3 regions of the Mesobacillus sp. QJM3NY_10 genome follow, and region 3 is predicted to be linked to each of the others. Evidence: a T-box and tRNA genes for the amino acid it is inferred to sense, from the RefSeq annotation. Region 3 holds a T-box; the other regions hold tRNA genes.
The links. The T-box of region 3 lies ahead of metG (methionine--tRNA ligase). A T-box ahead of a tRNA ligase gene usually reads a tRNA of that ligase, here a tRNA-Met.
Positions count from the first base shown of each region.

Region 1 (7,637 bases), 1.2 Mb from region 3:
GAGAGTTCGATTCTCTTCACCCGCTCCAATTTCATTGCTCTTTGAAAACTAAACAAACAAGCGTCAACAAACAATAAATGATCATGACTTCTATTATAGAAGAACATGAGCCAACGTTTTAACTTTATGAGCTAACTCATAACTCTTTCTTGGAGAGTTTGATCCTGGCTCAGGACGAACGCTGGCGGCGTGCCTAATACATGCAAGTCGAGCGGATCTTCATTAGCTTGCTTTTGAAGATCAGCGGCGGACGGGTGAGTAACACGTGGGCAACCTGCCTGTAAGACTGGGATAACTTCGGGAAACCGGAGCTAATACCGGATAATCCTTTCCCTCACATGAGGGAAAGCTGAAAGACGGTTTCGGCTGTCACTTACAGATGGGCCCGCGGCGCATTAGCTAGTTGGTGAGGTAACGGCTCACCAAGGCAACGATGCGTAGCCGACCTGAGAGGGTGATCGGCCACACTGGGACTGAGACACGGCCCAGACTCCTACGGGAGGCAGCAGTAGGGAATCTTCCGCAATGGACGAAAGTCTGACGGAGCAACGCCGCGTGAACGATGAAGGCCTTCGGGTCGTAAAGTTCTGTTGTCAGGGAAGAACAAGTATCGGAGTAACTGCCGGTACCTTGACGGTACCTGACCAGAAAGCCACGGCTAACTACGTGCCAGCAGCCGCGGTAATACGTAGGTGGCAAGCGTTGTCCGGAATTATTGGGCGTAAAGCGCGCGCAGGCGGTTCCTTAAGTCTGATGTGAAAGCCCCCGGCTCAACCGGGGAGGGTCATTGGAAACTGGGGAACTTGAGTGCAGAAGAGGAGAGCGGAATTCCACGTGTAGCGGTGAAATGCGTAGAGATGTGGAGGAACACCAGTGGCGAAGGCGGCTCTCTGGTCTGTAACTGACGCTGAGGCGCGAAAGCGTGGGGAGCGAACAGGATTAGATACCCTGGTAGTCCACGCCGTAAACGATGAGTGCTAAGTGTTAGAGGGTTTCCGCCCTTTAGTGCTGCAGCAAACGCATTAAGCACTCCGCCTGGGGAGTACGGCCGCAAGGCTGAAACTCAAAGGAATTGACGGGGGCCCGCACAAGCGGTGGAGCATGTGGTTTAATTCGAAGCAACGCGAAGAACCTTACCAGGTCTTGACATCCTCTGACAACCCTAGAGATAGGACGTTTCCCTTCGGGGGACAGAGTGACAGGTGGTGCATGGTTGTCGTCAGCTCGTGTCGTGAGATGTTGGGTTAAGTCCCGCAACGAGCGCAACCCTTGATCTTAGTTGCCAGCATTCAGTTGGGCACTCTAAGGTGACTGCCGGTGACAAACCGGAGGAAGGTGGGGATGACGTCAAATCATCATGCCCCTTATGACCTGGGCTACACACGTGCTACAATGGATGGAACAAAGGGTCGCGAAGCCGCGAGGTCGAGCCAATCCCATAAATCCATTCTCAGTTCGGATTGCAGGCTGCAACTCGCCTGCATGAAGCCGGAATCGCTAGTAATCGCGGATCAGCATGCCGCGGTGAATACGTTCCCGGGCCTTGTACACACCGCCCGTCACACCACGAGAGTTTGTAACACCCGAAGTCGGTGGGGTAACCTTTATGGAGCCAGCCGCCTAAGGTGGGACAGATGATTGGGGTGAAGTCGTAACAAGGTAGCCGTATCGGAAGGTGCGGCTGGATCACCTCCTTTCTAAGGATATTGCCGTAATGGCAATCGGAACTTAGACCTTATGGTCTATGATGTTGTACGCTTGTTTGTTTAGTTTTGAGGGAGCAATTGCCTCAAAGTTTTTTTGTTCCTTGAAAACTAGATAATCGTAAGTAAGAAGAACCAAGAAAAAACCGAGTGATCGCCATTTTAGTTTTCTCTCTATATTAATAGAGAAATGACCTTTTAGGTTAAGTTAGAAAGGGCGCACGGTGGATGCCTTGGCACTAGGAGCCGATGAAGGACGGGACTAACACCGATATGCTTCGGGGAGCTGTAAGTAAGCTTTGATCCGGAGATTTCCGAATGGGGAAACCCACTGTTCGTAATGGAACAGTATCTTTACCTGAATACATAGGGTATTGAAGGCAGACCCGGGGAACTGAAACATCTAAGTACCCGGAGGAAGAGAAAGCAAACGCGATTCCCTGAGTAGCGGCGAGCGAAACGGGACATAGCCCAAACCAAGAGGCTTGCCTCTTGGGGTTGTAGGACACTCAACATGGAGTTACAAAGGAACGGGGTAGATGAAGTGGTCTGGAAAGGCCCGTCAAAGAAGGTAAAAACCCTGTAGTTGAAACTTCGTTCCCTCCTGAGTGGATCCTGAGTACGGCGGGACACGAGAAATCCCGTCGGAAGCTGGGAGGACCATCTCCCAAGGCTAAATACTCCCTAGTGACCGATAGTGAACCAGTACCGTGAGGGAAAGGTGAAAAGCACCCCGGAAGGGGAGTGAAATAGATCCTGAAACCGTGTGCCTACAAGTAGTCAGAGCCCGTTAATGGGTGATGGCGTGCCTTTTGTAGAATGAACCGGCGAGTTACGATTACATGCAAGGTTAAGTTGAGAAGACGGAGCCGCAGCGAAAGCGAGTCTGAATAGGGCGAATGAGTATGTGGTCGTAGACCCGAAACCAGGTGATCTACCCATGTCCAGGGTGAAGGTTGGGTAACACCAACTGGAGGCCCGAACCCACGCACGTTGAAAAGTGCGGGGATGAGGTGTGGGTAGCGGAGAAATTCCAATCGAACTTGGAGATAGCTGGTTCTCTCCGAAATAGCTTTAGGGCTAGCCTCACGTTGTAAGAGTCTTGGAGGTAGAGCACTGTTTGGACTAGGGGCCCTCATCGGGTTACCGAATTCAGACAAACTCCGAATGCCAAAGACTTATCCGTGGGAGTCAGACTGCGAGTGATAAGATCCGTAGTCAAAAGGGAAACAGCCCAGACCACCAGCTAAGGTCCCAAAGTATACGTTAAGTGGAAAAGGATGTGGAGTTGCTTAGACAACCAGGATGTTGGCTTAGAAGCAGCCACCATTTAAAGAGTGCGTAATAGCTCACTGGTCGAGTGACTCTGCGCCGAAAATGTACCGGGGCTAAACGTATCACCGAAGCTGTGGATTGACATCTTAGATGTCAGTGGTAGGAGAGCGTTCTAAGGGCGTTGAAGTCAGACCGTAAGGACTGGTGGAGCGCTTAGAAGTGAGAATGCCGGTATGAGTAGCGAAAGATGGGTGAGAATCCCATCCACCGAATGCCCAAGGTTTCCTGAGGAAGGCTCGTCCTCTCAGGGTTAGTCGGGACCTAAGCCGAGGCCGAAAGGCGTAGGCGATGGACAACAGGTTGATATTCCTGTACCACCTCTTTATCGTTTGAGCAATGGGGGGACGCAGTAGGATAGGGTAAGCGCGCTGTTGGATATGCGCGTCTAAGCAGTTAGGCTGCAAGTGAGGCAAATCCCGCTTGCGTGAAGGCTGAGCTGTGACAGCGAGGGAAATATAGTACCGAAGTTCCTGATTCCACACTGCCAAGAAAAGCCTCTAGCGAGATAAAAGGTGCCCGTACCGCAAACCGACACAGGTAGGCGAGGAGAGAATCCTAAGGTGAGCGAGAGAACTCTCGTTAAGGAACTCGGCAAAATGACCCCGTAACTTCGGGAGAAGGGGTGCTCATTTGGGTGAATAGCCTAGATGAGCCGCAGTGAATAGGCCCAGGCGACTGTTTAGCAAAAACACAGGTCTCTGCGAAGCCGCAAGGCGAAGTATAGGGGCTGACGCCTGCCCGGTGCTGGAAGGTTAAGAGGAGGGGTTAGCTCACGCGAAGCTCTGAATCGAAGCCCCAGTAAACGGCGGCCGTAACTATAACGGTCCTAAGGTAGCGAAATTCCTTGTCGGGTAAGTTCCGACCCGCACGAAAGGCGTAACGATCTGGGCACTGTCTCAACGAGAGACTCGGTGAAATTATAGTACCTGTGAAGATGCAGGTTACCCGCGACAGGACGGAAAGACCCCGTGGAGCTTTACTGTAGCCTGATATTGAATTTTGGTACAGCTTGTACAGGATAGGTAGGAGCCTGAGAAACCGGAGCGCCAGCTTCGGTGGAGGCGCTGGTGGGATACTACCCTGGCTGTATTGAAATTCTAACCCACGCCCCTGATCGGGGCGGGAGACAGTGTCAGGTGGGCAGTTTGACTGGGGCGGTCGCCTCCTAAAGAGTAACGGAGGCGCCCAAAGGTTCCCTCAGAATGGTTGGAAATCATTCGCAGAGTGTAAAGGCACAAGGGAGCTTGACTGCGAGACCTACAAGTCGAGCAGGGACGAAAGTCGGGCTTAGTGATCCGGTGGTTCCGCATGGAAGGGCCATCGCTCAACGGATAAAAGCTACCCCGGGGATAACAGGCTTATCTCCCCCAAGAGTCCACATCGACGGGGAGGTTTGGCACCTCGATGTCGGCTCATCGCATCCTGGGGCTGTAGTCGGTCCCAAGGGTTGGGCTGTTCGCCCATTAAAGCGGTACGCGAGCTGGGTTCAGAACGTCGTGAGACAGTTCGGTCCCTATCCGTCGTGGGCGCAGGAAATTTGAGAGGAGCTGTCCTTAGTACGAGAGGACCGGGATGGACGCACCGCTGGTGTACCAGTTGTCTTGCCAAAGGCATCGCTGGGTAGCTATGTGCGGACGGGATAAGTGCTGAAAGCATCTAAGCATGAAGCCCCCCTCAAGATGAGATTTCCCATAGCGCAAGCTAGTAAGAACCCTGAAAGATGATCAGGTTGATAGGTCAGAGGTGGAAGCGCGGTGACGTGTGGAGCTGACTGATACTAATCGTTCGAGGACTTAACCAAAATAGATTACTCGTTGCTTCTTATTCTTCTTACACATTATCTAGTTTTGAGGGAATAAAGTTTTTTGCGAAGCAAAATAACTGTCCTTTCCTTAATTAAATAGTCTGGTGGCGATGGCGAGAAGGTCACACCCGTTCCCATACCGAACACGGAAGTTAAGCTTCTCAGCGCCGATGGTAGTTGGGGGTTTCCCCCTGTGAGAGTAGGACGCCGCCGGGCTGTTTTAAAAATTTAAATGGATTCTTATATTATCGACGCGGGGTGGAGCAGTTCGGTAGCTCGTCGGGCTCATAACCCGAAGGTCGCAGGTTCAAATCCTGCCCCCGCAATAATCCATCTTTTTATACATATTGGTCCCGTGGTGTAGCGGTTAACATGCCTGCCTGTCACGCAGGAGATCGCCGGTTCGATCCCGGTCGGGACCGCCATTTTCATAAATTGATAGATTGTCAGGACGAAACATGGTTTCGTTTTTTTTTATTGCCTAAAAACGACGAAAAATGGCTGGTTTTTTTGCCCGTCCTCCTTAAATCGTGTAAACTACATATAGTATCCTCATCCTTAGGAGACATCCTAAGGTTTTTTGTATTATAAAATCGACTGTTAGTTAGGTGATATATATGGCGAGTTATCAATTCATATCAAAGCAGCCGGAAGAGACAAAGGATTTTGCGAAAAGGCTGGCAGGTCTTCTTCAAGCGGGAGATGTGATTGCCCTTGAAGGGGATTTAGGTGCAGGAAAGACGACTTTTACAAAAGGCCTTGCAGAAGGATTGGGAATCACCAGGAATGTGAACAGTCCTACTTTTACAATTATCAAGGAGTACCAGGGACGTCTGCCGTTATATCATATGGATGTATATCGTGTTGAAGATGCGTTTGAAGATCTTGGTTTTGAAGAATACTTTGAAGGTAATGGTGTGACGGTTGTTGAATGGGCTCATCTGATTGAAGCCCAGCTGCCTGAAGAGCTATTGCTCCTTCAATTATATCTTGATGAAAATGGAGCTAGAAGAATCGTTGCTGAGCCGAAGGGCAATCGGTATGAAGAATTGTGTAAGGAGATTTTTTAAATGAAGGTATTATCGATTGATACGTCCAATTATGTTTTAGGTATTGGTCTTCTTGATGGTGAGACAGTTTTGGGCGAGTATATTTCCAATATAAAAAAGAATCATTCGGTACGCGTCATGCCGGCGATCCAGACATTGATGGAAGAGTGCAATATAAAACCAGGTGATCTATCGAAGATTGTCGTGGCTGAAGGGCCTGGATCATACACTGGTGTCCGGATCGGAGTGACGATCGCGAAAACAATGGCCTGGACATTGAAAATCCCGTTATCAGGCGTATCAAGCCTTGAGGTTGCGGCAGCATCGTCTGGCCGCTATTTTGACGGATATGTTTCTCCTTTTTTTGATGCGAGGAGAGGGCAGATTTATACAGGATTGTATAAGTTCGAGAATCAAAAGTTGCAGATAGTAAAAGATGATCAGCTTGTTATGTCAGCTGATTGGGTAAAAACATTGAATGAACTGGACAGCAGAATTCTTTTCACGAGCAATGATTTGAAACTCCATGAAGATGTCATTAAGGAAGAGCTTGGAGACAAAGCAGTTTTTGCAGCTGTCACTGAACAGAATCCTAGACCTGCTGAGCTTGCATTATTAGGGATGGATAAAGAGGCTGTTAACCTTCATACATTCGTTCCTAACTATATCCGCCTGGCAGAGGCAGAGGCCAATTGGCTAAAAGCGCAAGAGACTAAAAAATAAGTGGGAAGAGAAGATGAATAAAACGATAACGTTCCGGAATATGACGGTTGATGATTTGGATCAAGTGATGGAGGTTGAGGTTAATTCCTTTACCATTCCATGGAGCAGGGAAGCTTTTTTCAATGAATTGACGAAGAATCAGTTTGCTCAGTATCTGATTGTGGAAGTGGATCAAAAGGTAGTTGGTTACTGTGGAGTGTGGATCATCATTGATGAAGCACATATCACAAATATTGCTTTGCTTCCGGAATACAGGGGAATGAAGCTGGGTGAGGCGCTTATGGGCAAGGTAATGGAACTGGCTCGTGAACTGGGCGCATTAAGGGTGACGCTCGAAGTCAGGGTGAGCAATGAAAGGGCCCAAAACCTTTATCGCAAGTTTGGTTTCGAAGAAGGAGCTATTAGAAAACAATATTATACAGACAATATGGAAGACGCTTTAGTAATGTGGGTGAATTTATAATGACAAAAGATCAATTAATAATGGGAATAGAGACGAGCTGTGATGAGACGGCTATAGCGATTGTGAAAAATGGACGGGAAATCCTTGCGAATGTAGTCGCCTCTCAGATTGAGAGCCATAAGCGTTTCGGAGGGGTAGTTCCGGAGATTGCATCAAGGCACCATGTTGAACAGATCACGCTTGTGTTAGAGGAAGCATTGGCCCAGGCAAATGTGGATGTTAAGGACCTGGATGCTATTGCAGTTACAGAAGGACCAGGCTTGGTTGGGGCGTTATTGATTGGCGTTAACGCAGCCAAAGCATTGGCGTTTGCGAATGGTATTCCACTCATTGGTGTCCATCATATTGCCGGCCATATCTATGCGAACCGACTTGTAACGGAGATGAACTTCCCGCTGCTTTCACTTGTCGTGTCCGGCGGGCATACTGAGCTCGTCTATATGAAGGAACACGGTCATTTCGAGGTGATTGGTGAGACACGGGATGACGCAGCAGGCGAAGCCTATGACAAGGTAGCAAGGACGTTGCACCTTCCATATCCGGGCGGTCCGCATATCGAC
Region 1 covers NZ_CM149675.1:244,504-252,140, forward strand. Annotated here, with positions in the region: tRNA gene AC0VX7_RS01355 (tRNA-Gly) at 1-28, shown strand, start outside; rRNA gene AC0VX7_RS01360 (16S ribosomal RNA) at 147-1,697, shown strand; rRNA gene AC0VX7_RS01365 (23S ribosomal RNA) at 1,905-4,839, shown strand; rRNA gene rrf (5S ribosomal RNA) at 4,943-5,058, shown strand; tRNA gene AC0VX7_RS01375 (tRNA-Met) at 5,095-5,168, shown strand; tRNA gene AC0VX7_RS01380 (tRNA-Asp) at 5,192-5,267, shown strand; gene tsaE (tRNA (adenosine(37)-N6)-threonylcarbamoyltransferase complex ATPase subunit type 1 TsaE) at 5,460-5,912, shown strand; gene tsaB (tRNA (adenosine(37)-N6)-threonylcarbamoyltransferase complex dimerization subunit type 1 TsaB) at 5,913-6,614, shown strand; gene rimI (ribosomal protein S18-alanine N-acetyltransferase) at 6,628-7,077, shown strand; gene tsaD (tRNA (adenosine(37)-N6)-threonylcarbamoyltransferase complex transferase subunit TsaD) at 7,077-7,637, shown strand, end outside.
Region 1: it encodes a tRNA-Met, which carries the amino acid that the T-box ahead of metG (methionine--tRNA ligase) is inferred to sense. The anticodon was not compared.

Region 2 (7,637 bases), 1.1 Mb from region 3:
AGTTCCTTGTTCACTACTCCCTGAAGAGTCTGGGTCATCGCTTTCCTTGTCACCATCTGGACTGTTTGTGATAATTGCTGCGCATACACGATCTGGCTGACACCACCGCCTGATAAAGCGATTCCCTCAATTTCTGTCATGCCCTGTTCATCTATAACATCCTGTTCCATCACACCAATGACATTGACTGTAATCCCTTGCTCCTTGGCCAGCGCAGCCATCGCAATTGGATCTTCACCCTGGTTTGAGCAGCCATCTGTTATGAGTAATATTTGCCTGATTGTACCTGTTTTCATGCAATCCCCTCACTTCCAGGCTCAATTTTTACAATCTAGTAAAAGAAAGAAGCCTATGATAAATTTGTTACCATTTTCGACGAAGTTAAGGGGAAATATACATAAAGGAATAGCATATCGGTCAAATTAAACTGTTATGCTCTTTTTTGATAATTGGTCACTGGTATAGAAGCCCATTTTGGGATATTGTGATCGATTTTTGCGACAACCACAGTCATGTCATCCTCAATCGAACCTTCTCGGGAACGGATAACATCCTCCATGATCAAGTCTGCGATTGCCTGCGGATCTTCTGTCTGAAGCTCATTGATTTTCCGTTTCATCCATAAATCATAGTTTTCGACATGCTTAGGCCCTTCGAATACGCCATCGCTCATCATGACCAGCAGATCGCCTGCCTTCAGCTGTTCACCGACAACATCCACCTCGAATTCCTGCAATATTCCCATCGGCAAATTGCTTGCCTGCACCTTCATTACTTTCCCGCCGCGCTTAATAAAGCTTGGCGTCGAACCGATTTTCAAGAATCGGGCAGACGCATTTTGCAGGTCGATCATGACCAAATCGAGGGTCGAGAAAATTTCATCAGTTGTCCTTAACGATAAAATCGAATTCACTGACTTAATTGCTACTTTTTCTTCAATACCAGATTGCAGGATTTGCTGCAGCAGTAATAAAGTATCTCTGCTTTCGGAATGAGCTCTTTCGCCATTGCCCATTCCATCACTGATGGCAATCGCGTATTTTCCGCCGCTCAGCTCAATGATTGAATAACTGTCTCCAGAAATGAGGTCCCCATCCTTGGCAGCATGCGCCACCCCTGTAGACACTGCATAGGCTTTAGCAGATCCGAATGTCACATGGCAAAAACCATTCGGGAATGTCGAACATTCTTCTGAATTGACAACGATATTTTCTTTCAGGATATCGGAAAGCATGGGTGCGATTAACTTTTCACATTCACCATGCCCCTGGCAATATGGAATCGTCATGTCAATATCCACATTCCCTTGTTCCAGACTATAGATTTCCACATTCTCGATATGGATGCCAAACTCCTGGAGGGCCTCAAGTATTTGTTCTTCTTGTTTCGAATGATTTTCGCGTTCACGCTGGATTTCCTTAGCGAAATCCCCCATTACCTCTGAAACACCAAGCAATTGATCAGCCACAAGTCGCCTGCTTTCCTGGACCTGTTTCTTGAGTTTCTTGTTCGCCTGATAATAGGTCAGCTGCTGCTGCATGATTTCCATTACCTTTTTCGACCTGGTGCAATGCTTGTCCCATTCGCGGGAAAGTTTTTGCGGCACTGCACCAGAATTTTGATCCATCTCTTGCATAATCTCACTCATATAGTCATAGGTTGTATTAAAGTTCCTTGTCCAGCAATGGTCTTTCTTAAAGCATGTCTGGCACGTTTTCTCTGTGACATTGCTCAAGAAATAATCCATATCGCGGTCAGTTTCAATCGTTTCATCCTGCACCTGAAGTGTAGAAAAGCTTTTCGACAGCGCTTCAAAAACATTTGAGAACTGGACGACACGCTGTGCTGTCACATCTCTCATTTTTCTCATATATTGCTGCTGCTCAGCTGAATACTCCGGTGTGCCTGGAATATGTTTGGCGATTTTTGACGTAAGTGATTGAGGAGTAAGAAAGAACAGCAAGACTGCCGCCGCTGATTCGGTCAGCGTCTGGCCGAGCGCGCCTCCGCCTTCGCCATACATACCAATTAACAGTGTGGCGATGAACAATCCAAGTGCCACCCCTGGTTTCCTACCTTCTTTTAACAAGCCGCCAAGCAAACCAGAGAAGGCGAGCAGGCTCATATGGTAAAAACTCGATACGTTCGCGAGACTGAAAATCAACCCTGTTACGACTCCGACTGTGGAACCCACTGTGGCACCGGCAACAAATGAAAATATGAGGACCAGATACCGGGACATTACATGCTCTACCGACAAATCATAGATTGTCCAACCAATTGTTCCTGTCATTACTGAAGCAAGCATGATGATCAAACAGACAATTTCCTCCGTTTTCAATGATTGCTTGCGCTTGCTGGCTGTCATCAATGGAATGCTTTGCATGAAGATGAAAGTCAACACGAGACCTAGACCAGCTTCGACTCCAGTCATCATTCCTTCATACAAAGTGATATTTCCAGACAAAATTAGAACTTTCAACATTTTGCCTATTAAAATAGTAAAAAATATATAAAACGGCAGCACTTTCATAGAATTCTGGATCCATTTTTTCGTCAGCTTGTATAACAGTAAAAATAAGAATACAGAACCAAACGTGAAGACGGCGTCAGTAAATGACAATGTTGCAGCTCCAGCAACCAACCCAAACAGCGCAATTGGTGCGCGGTCTTTCCGGATCAGATACACCGCTGCAAAAAATGGAAGGCTAAAAGGGGTCAACTGAGCCAGTATCAAGGCACGGCCAAGCAAGAATCCAATGATCAGAAAGATATAGCCTTTTTTCAGGAAAAGGTTTTCAATTTTGGATTGCAGCTTCGACATGCCTTTTGCAAACCTGAATCGTGATTCCTCGAGATGAACTTCACCGATCGGTTCCATCATATTCCTTTCTACCTTTTGCATTAAATACACTCCCCGTTTTTTTTTATCGTTGCTGATTATTATAAAAGGGAGCAATCCAGAAGTTTGTCAAAAATAAGGACAAGCATGAAAGTTTCGTTCGACGCATTTCCCCGAAAATAAAGCAATTACTCGAAATACCACGGAATATTTTTATTATCACTCCAAACTCCACTAAAATTTACCTATTAATATTTTCTTCTTTTCTTTTAAAAATCCATTGACACTATTTTAATATCTATGTATTATATTTCTTGTGCCTCAAAACACATTATCAATATGGCGGTGTAGCTCAGCTGGCTAGAGCGTACGGTTCATACCCGTAAGGTCGGGGGTTCGATCCCCTCCGCCGCTACTAACGAAAAGCGGAGGCGACTGCTTAGCTCCGAAAAGCACTGGAGGGCCGGCAGGTGAAGTCGTTCTTTGACTTCATCGGACGGACCGAAGTGACTCGAGGAGCTAGGAGCCGCAGCTGGACATCCTATTAAGACAATTTTATATAACGGCCCCTTGGTCAAGCGGTTAAGACACCGCCCTTTCACGGCGGTAACACGGGTTCGAATCCCGTAGGGGTCATCACAAAAAAACCTCGTTCCTTTTTAAGGAGCGAGGTTTTTTATGTATTTCCAGGCATTGCAAGGACCTTACTTTTACCCCTTTTCTCTTTCTTGTGCATTTTTGGACCCCTAAACAAAACAAAAGGCTGTTTGTAAAGATTGTTGTTAAAATCCTAAACCCGATTTTAACGTGAAAATAGCTATTTTGTAGTTCGGTATTAAGTGTGCAAGCTCTTTTCTCCTAATAATCTTTAATTTTGTGAAGAAACATAGGCCATTTAATCCTATTTTGTAGTCAATAGCAACAAAGTTTGAGAAAAGAGCCAAACAAAAAGACAAGCCCTTTAAAAGACTTGTCTTGGTATAGCATGATTCCTGCTATTATATATATTCACTTAGCAGCAAGTTACCCTCTTCTAGCTCCTCTTCCGCCGCGCTTAGATTCGGTAGCGCGTTTAAGAGTGGACAGGCGGTCTTCGCTGTCCTTCAAAAATTTCGCCATTTTTGATTCGAAATTTTCCGGACGGGCATTGCGGTTGTCGTTTCCTCTGCCGCCGCCGCCGCGTGGACGCTGTGAGTAAGGTCTTGATTCAGATCTTTCTGGTCTTGCAGGTCGTTCTGGTCTATCAACAGCCTTCTTGATAGATAAACCGATTTTACCGTCTTTTTCAACATTGATAACCTTTACTTCAACCTGGTCGCCCACTTTGAGGTGGTCATTAATGTCTTTTACATAGTTGTCTGCAACCTCACTGATATGAACCAGTCCAGTTGAGCCTCCCGGCAGTTCCACAAACGCCCCGAAATTTGTAATACCTGTTACCTTTCCCTGTAGCTTGCTGCCTACTTCGATTGACATAAAAAAGTTTTGCCTCCTTAAAGATATAAAAAATCAAACTTACATTATATTATACAGAATATCAAAAAAGAGTGTCAATAAGGCGAATCTTGGGAGTCCTTTTTCTCTTTGGGAAGGTTGAAGATGATTTCATTCTTTTCGGACAGGAAATATTCCTTGCGGGCAAGCTTTGCTATGTATTCGTCATCGTTCAATTTGACGATTTCCTCATCCAGAATCTCCTGCTTTTTTTGAAGGCTTGCTAATTTTTGTTCATGCTGTTCCTTTTCTACCTGCTTCTTTTCGAGGGCTGAAGACTGTGAAATGTACGTTGAGATCATCAAATAAGAGATGACCGATGCGAAGAGAGCAAAGACTGCGAGGCGCCTGAAAAGCAGTTTTCGCTTTCTAGATTCTGCAATACCTGCTTTTTCACGCTGCTGTACATATTGATTTTCAATCCTGGCTATGTTCTTTTTCCTGATGACACCCATCCCCGCAGTCCTCCTTATAATTTATTTTTTAAAGTTCTTTATCCATTTTATCGGCTTAGTAGAATAATTCTTTACTATATTTAGAAATCCTGCCAATTTATTATATAACTTCTCGACGCTTTTTTTAACTATTTTCGGCAAAAGTTTCCAAAAAAGTAAGAATATCATCCTAACTGGTTTCCAAATGAAATTGTTTAACAGCCATAGTAAAACGGCAAGAAGCCATTTTGCTAGAGCGTATAGGCCTCTTCCCGTCAAAAGCAAAATTGATAAGGCGGTGGCGGCCAGAAACTGGAGCGGCCTAATCACAAGCATCCTGATCGCCTTCACGATAAACACATACACGTTGATTGTGATGGCAATGGCCCGCTCAAGCAACTTAAGGTACAAATTTTTAAAAAGACTCTGGTACGCTGCAAAGCCGCATAACAATGCCAGGAAGATATAAAAACGCAATTCTCCCATATTCACTGAAAATAAGACATAAAATATCGACAGACCCTGGAACACCCAAAACAAGATGTCATTGATAAAGACAATCCATGACTTTCGTTTTGACCTTTTCAGAAAACGATTATGGGTATCAAGTGAAGCTCCGAATAAGCTGCCCATCCCAATCATGGCGAGCATCGTCAAAAATTGGGTCGACAATGTCATCGGAATAACTTGCTAAAGAAGCCTTTAGCTTTCTCCCCGTGCTGGTCATCAAGATAGACCAGGTCGAAGATTTTCCCCTTGATCGATACAATGCCTTTGTCGACATCCAGATTTTTCATTTGGAGGTTCTGGCCCTTGATCGCAAGGAATCCCATGACAGTCTCTAGTAAAAACTCTTCATTGTCGAAGCTTTCAACTTGCTTTACTCCCGTAATCTCAAGTGTCCGTCTGCCTCTCATCACTAAATCGTGGTCTGGCAAATTACTTTTTGTCTGGTTCGTTTCATAGTATTGGCTCATCATTACCCCTCACAATCATAATGCACTTTTGTACATGTTTATGATTGGATAAGGGAGAATAGAACAAGCCTTCACAGGAAGCTTAGCTTACTCATCATCATCTCCAGGAATTCGCTCTTCCCCAAGGATTGTATACATTTCTGCAGCCTCATCCTTGCGTGAAGTTTCCTGGATCCTTTCGATCTTCACGGAAACAACCTTTTGTCCGAACCGGATCGCCAGCTCATCACCTGCTTTTACATTCGTACTTGCTTTCGCAGGCACACCATTGACTGAAATTCTCCCCTGGTCGGATACTTCCTTCGCCAATGTTCTTCTTTTGATCAATCTTGATACCTTTAAGAATTTATCCAGCCTCATTGTATTTAAACCCCTTTTTCCTTATTGGTTTGATTTACCTGCGCTCTTTTCGTAAAATTTGTTGCTTCCAGACTCAAAGTAAAAACCGACTTCTGGATTTTTGCGATTACTGACGCATTTTCATTTAGGTAGCATCTTCGACAAGAGCCCGAAACCTCTAAGAAGACGGATTACTGTATGTGTTCGAAAAGCAACAATCAATGCGTAAACAGCCTTTTACCTATAAACCTTGTGTTTTCGCTTCCTCCCAGAAAGCATCCAATTCATTCAATGTGTAATCATCGACACTTCGGCCATTCTCTGCTGCTTTTTGTTCGATATAGGCAAAGCGGCGCATGAACTTCCGGTTGGCCTTGTTCAGTGCCTCTTCAGGATTGATGTCATAATGCCTTGCGAAGTTGACGAGCGCGAACAATAGGTCCCCGTATTCCAACTGGATATCTTCCTGAATGCCATTTGTAGTGATTTCTTCGGAAAGCTCTTCGATTTCTTCCTTTACCTTATCAAGGATCGGGGCCACCGTCTTCCAGTCGAACCCTACTTTAGCTGCTTCCTTTTGCAACTCATATGCCTTAAGCAGATTCGGAAGCCCTTTGCCGGCTCCCTCCAGCATCGATTTTACGGCACCGCCCTTTTCCTGCTCCTTGATCTCCTGCCAGTTTTTCAAGACCTCAGCTTCATTTTCAGCTGTTTTGTCCCCGAACACATGAGGATGCCTGCGGACCATTTTTGCAGACAGGCCTTCAATGACATCATCGATGGTAAAATAGCCCTCATCCTCACCTATCTGCGCATGCAGCATGACTTGAAGCAGCACATCCCCCAACTCTTCAATCATATGATCGATATCATCGTTATCAATCGCCTCTAGTAATTCATACGATTCTTCAATCAAATACTTTTTTAATGTTTGATGAGTCTGCTTCTTATCCCAAGGACAGCCATTTGGACCGCGCAGTTCTGATATAATTCCACGCAGCTTCAGAAAATCCTTGTATAAAATTTGCTCATTTTCAACAGGTGGAACATAAACAGATGTCAAATTACTTAGCTCCATCTCCCTGTCGAGTTCATATAATGGAACTTTTTTAATGACTTCCTCACTGCTTCCGGCAGCAGTCACGATGTATACCTCATAATCATCTGGCAATTTTTCCATTAGCGTCAGCTTGACGTCAGATGCAACGAACGCGTCATAGACCTGTCCGATAATTGTGTGGCTCTTTAGCAGTAAATCTTCTTTTGACAGTGCGGTGCCGTCAAGCAGTTGAAAACCTTCGATCGGATCAATCGCCAGTGACTGGAACATGGCATCGAGGAAGCTCTGGCCGCCGCCAATTTCAATTTCTGTATCCCGCTTTGGCCCTCGTTCGAGCAGGAGCTGCACGGTTCGCTCGGCAATCAAAGGATGTCCAGGAACCGCATAGGTTACAGGCGCTTTTTCTGCTTCTGCAAGCAAAATCTCTGTTATCTCTTCATAAACATCCGAAAACTGATCATGTTTTTCATATACGTCATCGAAGGATTGAA
Region 2 covers NZ_CM149675.1:70,724-78,360, reverse strand. Annotated here, with positions in the region: gene AC0VX7_RS00390 (vWA domain-containing protein) at 1-296, opposite strand, end outside; gene spoIIE (stage II sporulation protein E) at 431-2,905, opposite strand; tRNA gene AC0VX7_RS00380 (tRNA-Met) at 3,184-3,257, shown strand; tRNA gene AC0VX7_RS00375 (tRNA-Glu) at 3,407-3,478, shown strand; gene AC0VX7_RS00370 (S1 domain-containing RNA-binding protein) at 3,866-4,318, opposite strand; gene AC0VX7_RS00365 (FtsB family cell division protein) at 4,393-4,791, opposite strand; gene yabQ (spore cortex biosynthesis protein YabQ) at 4,813-5,448, opposite strand; gene yabP (sporulation protein YabP) at 5,445-5,747, opposite strand; gene AC0VX7_RS00350 (RNA-binding S4 domain-containing protein) at 5,835-6,107, opposite strand; gene yabN (bifunctional methyltransferase/pyrophosphohydrolase YabN) at 6,328-7,637, opposite strand, start outside.
Region 2: it encodes a tRNA-Met, which carries the amino acid that the T-box ahead of metG (methionine--tRNA ligase) is inferred to sense. The anticodon was not compared.

Region 3 (7,637 bases):
TGGGCCTTGTCAACACAGTTGTGCCTCTTGATCAGGTTGAAGAGGAAACACTCAAGTGGTGTGAGGAAATCCTTGAGAAGAGCCCAACAGCACTTCGTTTCTTGAAAGCTGCAATGAATGCAGACACTGATGGACTTGCTGGACTTCAGCAGATGGCTGGGGACGCAACTTTGCTGTACTACACAACCGAAGAAGCGAAAGAAGGCCGCGATGCGTTCAAGGAAAAGCGCAAGCCGGACTTTGGACAGTTCCCAAGATTCCCTTGATTTTATAGTTTACAAACAGCTTGATGGACATCCATCAAGCTGTTTTAGTATGTAGAGAAGAGGTGACATCCATGACTGAAACCATGCCAAACTGGCTGAAAAAGCGAGCAGAACTGTCTCCTGACCGCGAAGCACTGATTTTCAAAGGGAATACATATACGTTTAAACAAGTTTTTGAAAAGGCAAAATCCTATGCAGCGAAGCTTGGCGCACTCGGTCTGAATAGAGGGGAAACAGCAGCGGTGCTGTTTTCGAATCAGGCTGAACCTGTGTTTATTTTATACGCCTTGCAAATGGCTGGAATTAGGACGGTTATTTTGAACAATCGCCTTACATCCGAAGAGCTGTCATGGCAGCTTGGTGACAGTGAAGCAAAAGTACTTTTATATGAGACCTGCTTTAATGATAAAGTGTCAGAGATTAATTCTGACATAAGAAAAATTAGTACAGATGAATGGAACCAGATGCAGGAAAAGACTGTCTTTATTCTCGAAGAGTACAATTTGGACGAAATAACGACGATCATGTATACATCAGGCACGACCGGCAATCCGAAGGGTGTCATGCAAACATATGGCAACCATTGGTGGAGCGCAAACGCTTCAGCACTCAATCTTGGATTATATGAACACGATAAATGGCTTTGCACTGTGCCTATTTTCCATATTAGCGGCTACTCTATTTTGATGAGGAGTCAAATATACGGAATGCCAGTTATTCTCCATTCATCTTTTGAAGAAAAAAAGGTAATTGAGGATATTCAGCGATACAAAATAACCATCATGTCAGTTGTCAGCACAATGTTGCGACGGCTCCTAGATGAGCTAGGTACGGAAAGATTGCCGGATTCTTTCCGCTGCATGCTGCTAGGCGGCGGGCCTGCTCCGCTGCCTTTGTTGGAATCCTGCATCGATAAAGAAATACCTGTGTTCCAGACATATGGAATGACGGAAACATCATCACAATTTGCGACCTTGTCACCGGAATACAGCATTGAACGACTCGGTTCAGCTGGAAAAGCATTATTCCCCAACCAGATCCGGATTGTTGATAGTTATGGCCAGGATGTTCCTTCAGGTGCTGAGGGAGAGATTGTAGTCAAAGGGCCGAACGTGACCATCGGGTATTTGAACCGCCCTGGTGAAACTGCTGATAAAATTCGTGAAAAATGGCTTCATACAGGTGATATTGGCTATATGGACCGCGATGGGTTTCTTTTTGTCCTTGACCGCCGTTCTGATTTAATCATTTCAGGCGGTGAAAATATCTATCCTGCGGAAATCGAAGGCGTGCTGCTTTCCCATCCCGCGGTTTCCGATGCAGGAGTGATTGGCGCACCAGATGAAAAGTGGCAACAGGTGCCAGTGGCTTTTATTGTAAAAAGCGATCCTGGCGTATCAAAAGGCGCGTTGCTGGCTCTTTGCGAAGAGAAACTCGCAAAATACAAGATTCCGAAAAGAATATACTTTGTTGACAGCCTGCCAAGGAATGCCGCGAAGAAATTATTAAGACGCAAACTGCGCGAGTGGCTTGAAGCGGAGGGGGATGGCATTGGACATTAAAGGTGTTAAACTATCAATCGTCAAAATGCCATTGAAAAACCCGTTCACCACCCATTTAGGTTCAGTGACAGAGAGAGAAGCGATTATAGTTGAGGTTGAGGACCGTAATGGTTTTATTGGCTACGGTGAAGGTGTCGCCTTTTCATCTCCATGGTACACAGAGGAAACTGTTAAGACTTCATACCATATGCTTAAGGAATATTTGATTCCTCTTTTGAAAAAGAAGGGAATTAGCCGCCCTGATCAAGCTTTCGACTTGTTCAGTTCCGTGCGCAGAAACCATATGGCAAAGGCTGCGCTCGAAACAGCACTTTGGGATTTGCAGGCGAAGAAAGAGGGTGTCCCGTTATCCAAGCTGATAGGCGGAACCACGGAAGCCATCCCTGCAGGTGTGGTGGTAGGTAACCCGAATTTAGCGGAGGCACTCAAACAAATTGAGAGCTATCTTGAGCAGGGATTCAAGCGAGTAAAAGTAAAAATCAGTCCGGAAGATGATTTACATTATATCTCTGAAATTCGTAAGCATTTCCCTGACCTTCCGTTAATGGCGGATGCCAACTCGGCATACTCTTTGGACGATGTGGGTCGATTAAAAGCACTAGATCAATTCGGCCTGTTGATGATCGAGCAGCCTCTCGGATATGATGACATCATTGACCATGCCAAACTGCAATCTCAAATAGAGACGCCTATATGCCTTGATGAAAGCATCGTCACTTTTGAAGACGCAAGGAAAGCAATCGAGCTCGGCAGCTGCAAAGTAATCAATATTAAAATTGGACGAGTGGGCGGCATAGGCGAAGCAAAGCGAATACACGACTTTTGTGTTTCTAAAGGAATCCCAGTCTGGGCTGGCGGGATGATTGAATTTGGGATCTCAAGAGCACACAATATCGCTCTCGCATCGCTTCAGGGATTCACAATACCAGGCGATATCTCCGGGTCTAACCGCTATTGGGAAGAAGACATAATCCAGCCGGAAATTTCGGTTCAAAATGGTATGATCAAAATACCAGAACGCCCAGGAATCGGCTTTGAATTGAATAAAAAGCGCATGAAGGAAGTTACTATTTTTGAAGAACGTTTTGATTTTTAGAGTAGAGGAGCACTGCTAAGGCCGTGCTTTTGTTTGTCTTAAAACTGGAAAAAATCAGCGATAATTTCCAGTTCGCTATAAAAAGTAGATCTTCGCTATAAAAATTAAAAAGTCGCTATAAAAAAGAAATTTCCGCTATAAAAAGTAGATTTCCGCTATAAAAATGAAGTTTTCGCTATAAAAAGTATTCGAGGTCTTTTTCGTAAGAATGTGATTGATCTAAATAGGCATACTTCGTGGTTAGGTGAATTATTAGTTAGAATTTCGTTTTGAAATGAGCCAAATTCTAATGAAAATGATGATCCAAAAGAACTATTTTACAATAGTGTGATTTGAATCACTTAGTTTGTTGGTGTAATTTATTATAATCACTATGGGAATGAGGTAAACAAACCTCAACGAGAAGATATAGACATAGGGGAGTGTATATTATGCTAGATCAAAAAACAATTGAGATCATCAAATCTACAGTGCCGGTTCTTGAAGTTCACGGTGAACAAATCACGACAGTATTCTATAAAACTATGTTTGAAAATCATCCAGAGCTTTTGAATATTTTTAACCATGCGAACCAGAAGCAAGGCAGACAGCAGAGAGCGTTGGCTGGAACTGTATATGCAGCTGCAAAATACATCGACAATCTTGAAGCAATCCTGCCGGTTGTAAACCAGATCGCTCATAAGCACCGCAGTCTTGGCATCTTGCCTGAGCATTATCCGATCGTTGGGAAGCACTTGCTGATCGCGATTAAGGAAGTCCTTGGCGATGCGGCTACAGATGAAATCATCAATGCCTGGGCAGATGCGTACGGTGTGATTGCGGACGCATTCATTTCGGTTGAAGAAGAAATGTATGATGCAGCAGCGAACCAAAAAGGCGGCTGGGATGGCTTCCGTCCATTTATTGTTGCGAACAAAGTCGAGGAAAGTGAAGTCATCACTTCTTTTTACCTGAAGCCAGTTGATGGAAAAGAAATCGCTATTTTCAAGCCAGGACAGTATATCAGCATCAAGCTTGAAATCGAAGGAGAAGATTTCACTCATATCCGCCAGTACAGTTTGTCAGATGCACCTGGTAAAGACTACTACCGGATCAGTGTTAAAAAGGAAGCTGGCATGGAGACTCCTGATGGCAAGGTATCCAACTATCTGCACAGCAGTGTAGAAGAAGGAGAAGTCCTGCAGATCAGCGCACCAGCAGGCGACTTCTTCCTGGATACAGAAAAGGACACGCCAGTTGTATTGATAAGCGGTGGTGTTGGGCTGACTCCAATGGTTAGCATGCTGAACACAGTAGCAGACCTTCAGCCGGAAAAAGAAGTGACCTTCATCCATGCAGCCCAAAACGGTAAAGTCCATGCACTTAAAAATGAAGTAGCTTCCACAGCGGCAAAAGCAAAGGTGAATTCAGTGGTATTCTACGATCAGCCAACTGAAGAAGACCGCGAGAACAGCAGCTTCGATGTAGAAGGTTATATTACGAAAGAATGGCTAAAAGAAAACGTGGATATTGCTCAATCTGACTTCTATTTCTGCGGCCCAGTACCTTTCATGAAAGCAATCAACGCAGCGTTAAAAGACCTTGGCGTCACAGAAGACAGAATTCACTTCGAATTCTTCGGACCAATGGCAAGCCTTGAAGTTTAATACTGCTAAGCTCCCTTCTTATTGGAGGGGGCTTTTTACTTTATTATCAAAAATGATATTGACTTCCTGGAAAATTCTGAATAAAATACTGATTAATATCTTTTTAAAAGCGATGATGAGAAAAAGTAAATTGTCCATGTTTTTTACAGAGAGCTTCGGCAGCTGAAAAGAAGCAAAAACAGGCATTTGAAAAATGGTCTCTGAGCTTCGTACTGAACATGCTTTGTGCATTAGTAGGATACGGCGAGATTTGGCACTCGTTATCAATGTCACAGTATAATAGCATGCTTTTTTGCTACGTACTTGATGAGGCAGATAGTGTGAACTATTTGCGAAATAAGGTGGTATCACGTGGGAATCCAGACCTCGTCCTTAACTAATGCAGTTAAGGGCGGGGTTTTTTTATTCTTTTAGGCTCTTTTCGCAAACTTTGGTGCATTTCACGTTCAAAAGTTTCAGATTCCATAAGGAGGTCATTAAAATGAGTATTTTAATCGGAGGAGCATGGGCTTATGCTAATGGATCTTTGCATCTAGGGCATATTTCGAGCCTGCTGCCGGGGGATATTTTAGCGAGGTATTATCGAATGAAAGGCGAAACAGTTTTGTATGTATCAGGCAGCGATTGCAATGGAACGCCGATTACAATAAGAGCGAAGCAAGAAGGCGTGTCACCAAAGGAAATCGCAGACAGATACCACCACGAGTTCACAAATAGTTTTTCGAGACTTGGGTTCTCTTATGACATCTACACAAGAACGGATACAGCACATCACCATAAAGTCGTCCAGGATATCTTTCTGAAGCTGCTTGATAAAGGGTTAATTTATAAAAAGGAAATTGAACAAACGTATTGTGAACAGGACCAGCAATTTTTGCCTGACCGATATGTTGAAGGAAATTGTCCGAAATGCGGGGCGAACGCTCGAGGTGATCAATGTGATTATTGCTCAAGCGTGCTGGAGCCGCTGGATTTACTGGAGAGAAAGTGCAAAATTTGTGGCAATCCGCCAACAACGAGGACAACAGAGCATTTTTACTTTGCGTTAAGCTCTTTTCAAAATGACCTGGAGATTTATACACAGAAAGCCGAAGAGAATCAGCTATGGAGAGAGAACGCCATTTCATTGACGAAGAGATACTTGCATGAAGGTTTGCAGGATCGGGCTGTTTCAAGGGATCTGCCTAATGGAGTAAGCGTGCCGGTAAAGGGTTATGAAGAGAAGAAAATTTATGTTTGGATTGAGGCGGTTTCGGGTTACTACTCAGCAAGCAAGCTCTGGGCTGAACAAGCCAACCAGGATGACGCGGCATTTTGGGATCCCGCTGCCAAGTCTTATTACGTTCACGGGAAAGATAACATCCCATTCCATTCGATTATTTGGCCAGGTATCCTTGAAGGACTTGGCATAGGAGCACCACCAACCCACATCGTCTCTAATGAATATCTCACATTGGAAAAGAAAAAACTGTCCACGAGCAGAAATTGGGCAGTTTGGATCCCGGATATCATAGAAAGGTACAACCCAGATTCAATCCGCTATTTCCTGATTATCAATGCACCGGAAAACCGGGATGCCGATTTTTCATGGAAGGAGTTCATCTACAGTCACAATAGTGAACTGCTGGGAGCATATGGGAACTTTGTGAATCGGACTTTGAAATTCATACAAAAATCATTTGGTGGCGTTCTTCCAGAAAAAGAGATTAACAAAGAAATAGTAGATAGAGTTAATCTTCTATACAAAGAAACAGGAAGAAATATTGAAGACACCAGTTTTAAAAAAGCAATGGAAAAAGTGTTTGAACTAGTAAGATATTCAAATAAATATTTTGATGACCAACAACCATGGAAGCAGATACACGAAGATGTTGAAGCATGCAAACAGACTCTCGCTGACTGTGTATATATCATCGGAAATCTGGCTAATATCCTGGTGCCATTCCTTCCCTTTTCAAGTGAAAAGGTTAAAGGGATGCTGCAAATAAAGGAGCATAGTTGGAATCCGTTATTAGTAAAGCCTCATATATTAACTAATATTGACCCATTATTTGAAAGGATTGACCCTGATAGAATCACACAAGAACTGGAAGAGTTGAAGAGGTGTGAAAGAATTTAATTGAATCTGCTTGTCGGGAAGTGTTCTGAATCAAAATTATTGTGAACTTTTTGCTTATCTAAGATCCGGGTAAACTCAGCATAAAGGGGGGAAACTTTTTATGCCATATGCCAAAATTGATGACTCTCTCTCACTTTACTATCATATAAAAGGTAACGGATTACCTGTTGTGTTTATTCATCCTTTTGTGATGGGGCACAATGTTTTTAAGCATCAGGAAGCGCTCTCCAATCGCTACAGGACGATCTTTTTTGACCTGCCCGGGCATGGCCGGAGCTCGAGGGGAAACAAGCCTTTAAGTATTGAGGGACTTGCAGAAGATTTAAAGGTATTGCTAGATGGGCTAGGTATTAGGAAAGCAGTGCTCTGCGGTTATTCATATGGCGGATTGGTTGCCCAGGAATTTGCACTGAAGTATCCTGAACGGTCAGAAGGGTTAATCTTGTCTGGCGGTTTTTCAAAAATTGATACTATTATCCCGAAGCTTATTATTAAGTTAGTGACATTCATGGTCAAATTCGGTCAGGTGTCTCTTGCTGCAAAGTGGCAGGCGAAGTTTCATAAATGTGATTACGAAGATGAAAAAGAGATATTTGAGTTAGCGCAGCGCTCTGATGCCGAACGTTCGTATGAGTATTGCCAAGCAGGACTTCATTATGATTCCAGCAGCCAGCTTCAAAAGCTGGATATGCCCATCCTCCTGATTTACGGTTCATTAGAAAAGCCGATGCATCGTTACCGCATTCCTTTTTTGAAAAAAGCTCCGCAGACACAAGTGGTGTATATAAAGAACGGAACCCATCAGCTGCCGCCCAGGTCTTATCAGGAATTCAATGCAATTATCGACACTTTTTTACGGGCACTCAATGATCACCAAAAGAAGGAAGCGGGACTGGGGTAGGTGGATATGATGAAATATTTTCTGTTGGTTGGACCAACACTTATGAT
Region 3 covers NZ_CM149675.1:3,775,705-3,783,341, reverse strand. Annotated here, with positions in the region: gene menB (1,4-dihydroxy-2-naphthoyl-CoA synthase) at 1-266, shown strand, start outside; gene AC0VX7_RS19020 (o-succinylbenzoate--CoA ligase) at 338-1,828, shown strand; gene menC (o-succinylbenzoate synthase) at 1,812-2,924, shown strand; gene hmpA (NO-inducible flavohemoprotein) at 3,356-4,570, shown strand; T-box leader at 4,674-4,947, shown strand; gene metG (methionine--tRNA ligase) at 5,052-6,689, shown strand; gene AC0VX7_RS19000 (alpha/beta fold hydrolase) at 6,790-7,590, shown strand; gene AC0VX7_RS18995 (CPBP family intramembrane glutamic endopeptidase) at 7,597-7,637, shown strand, end outside.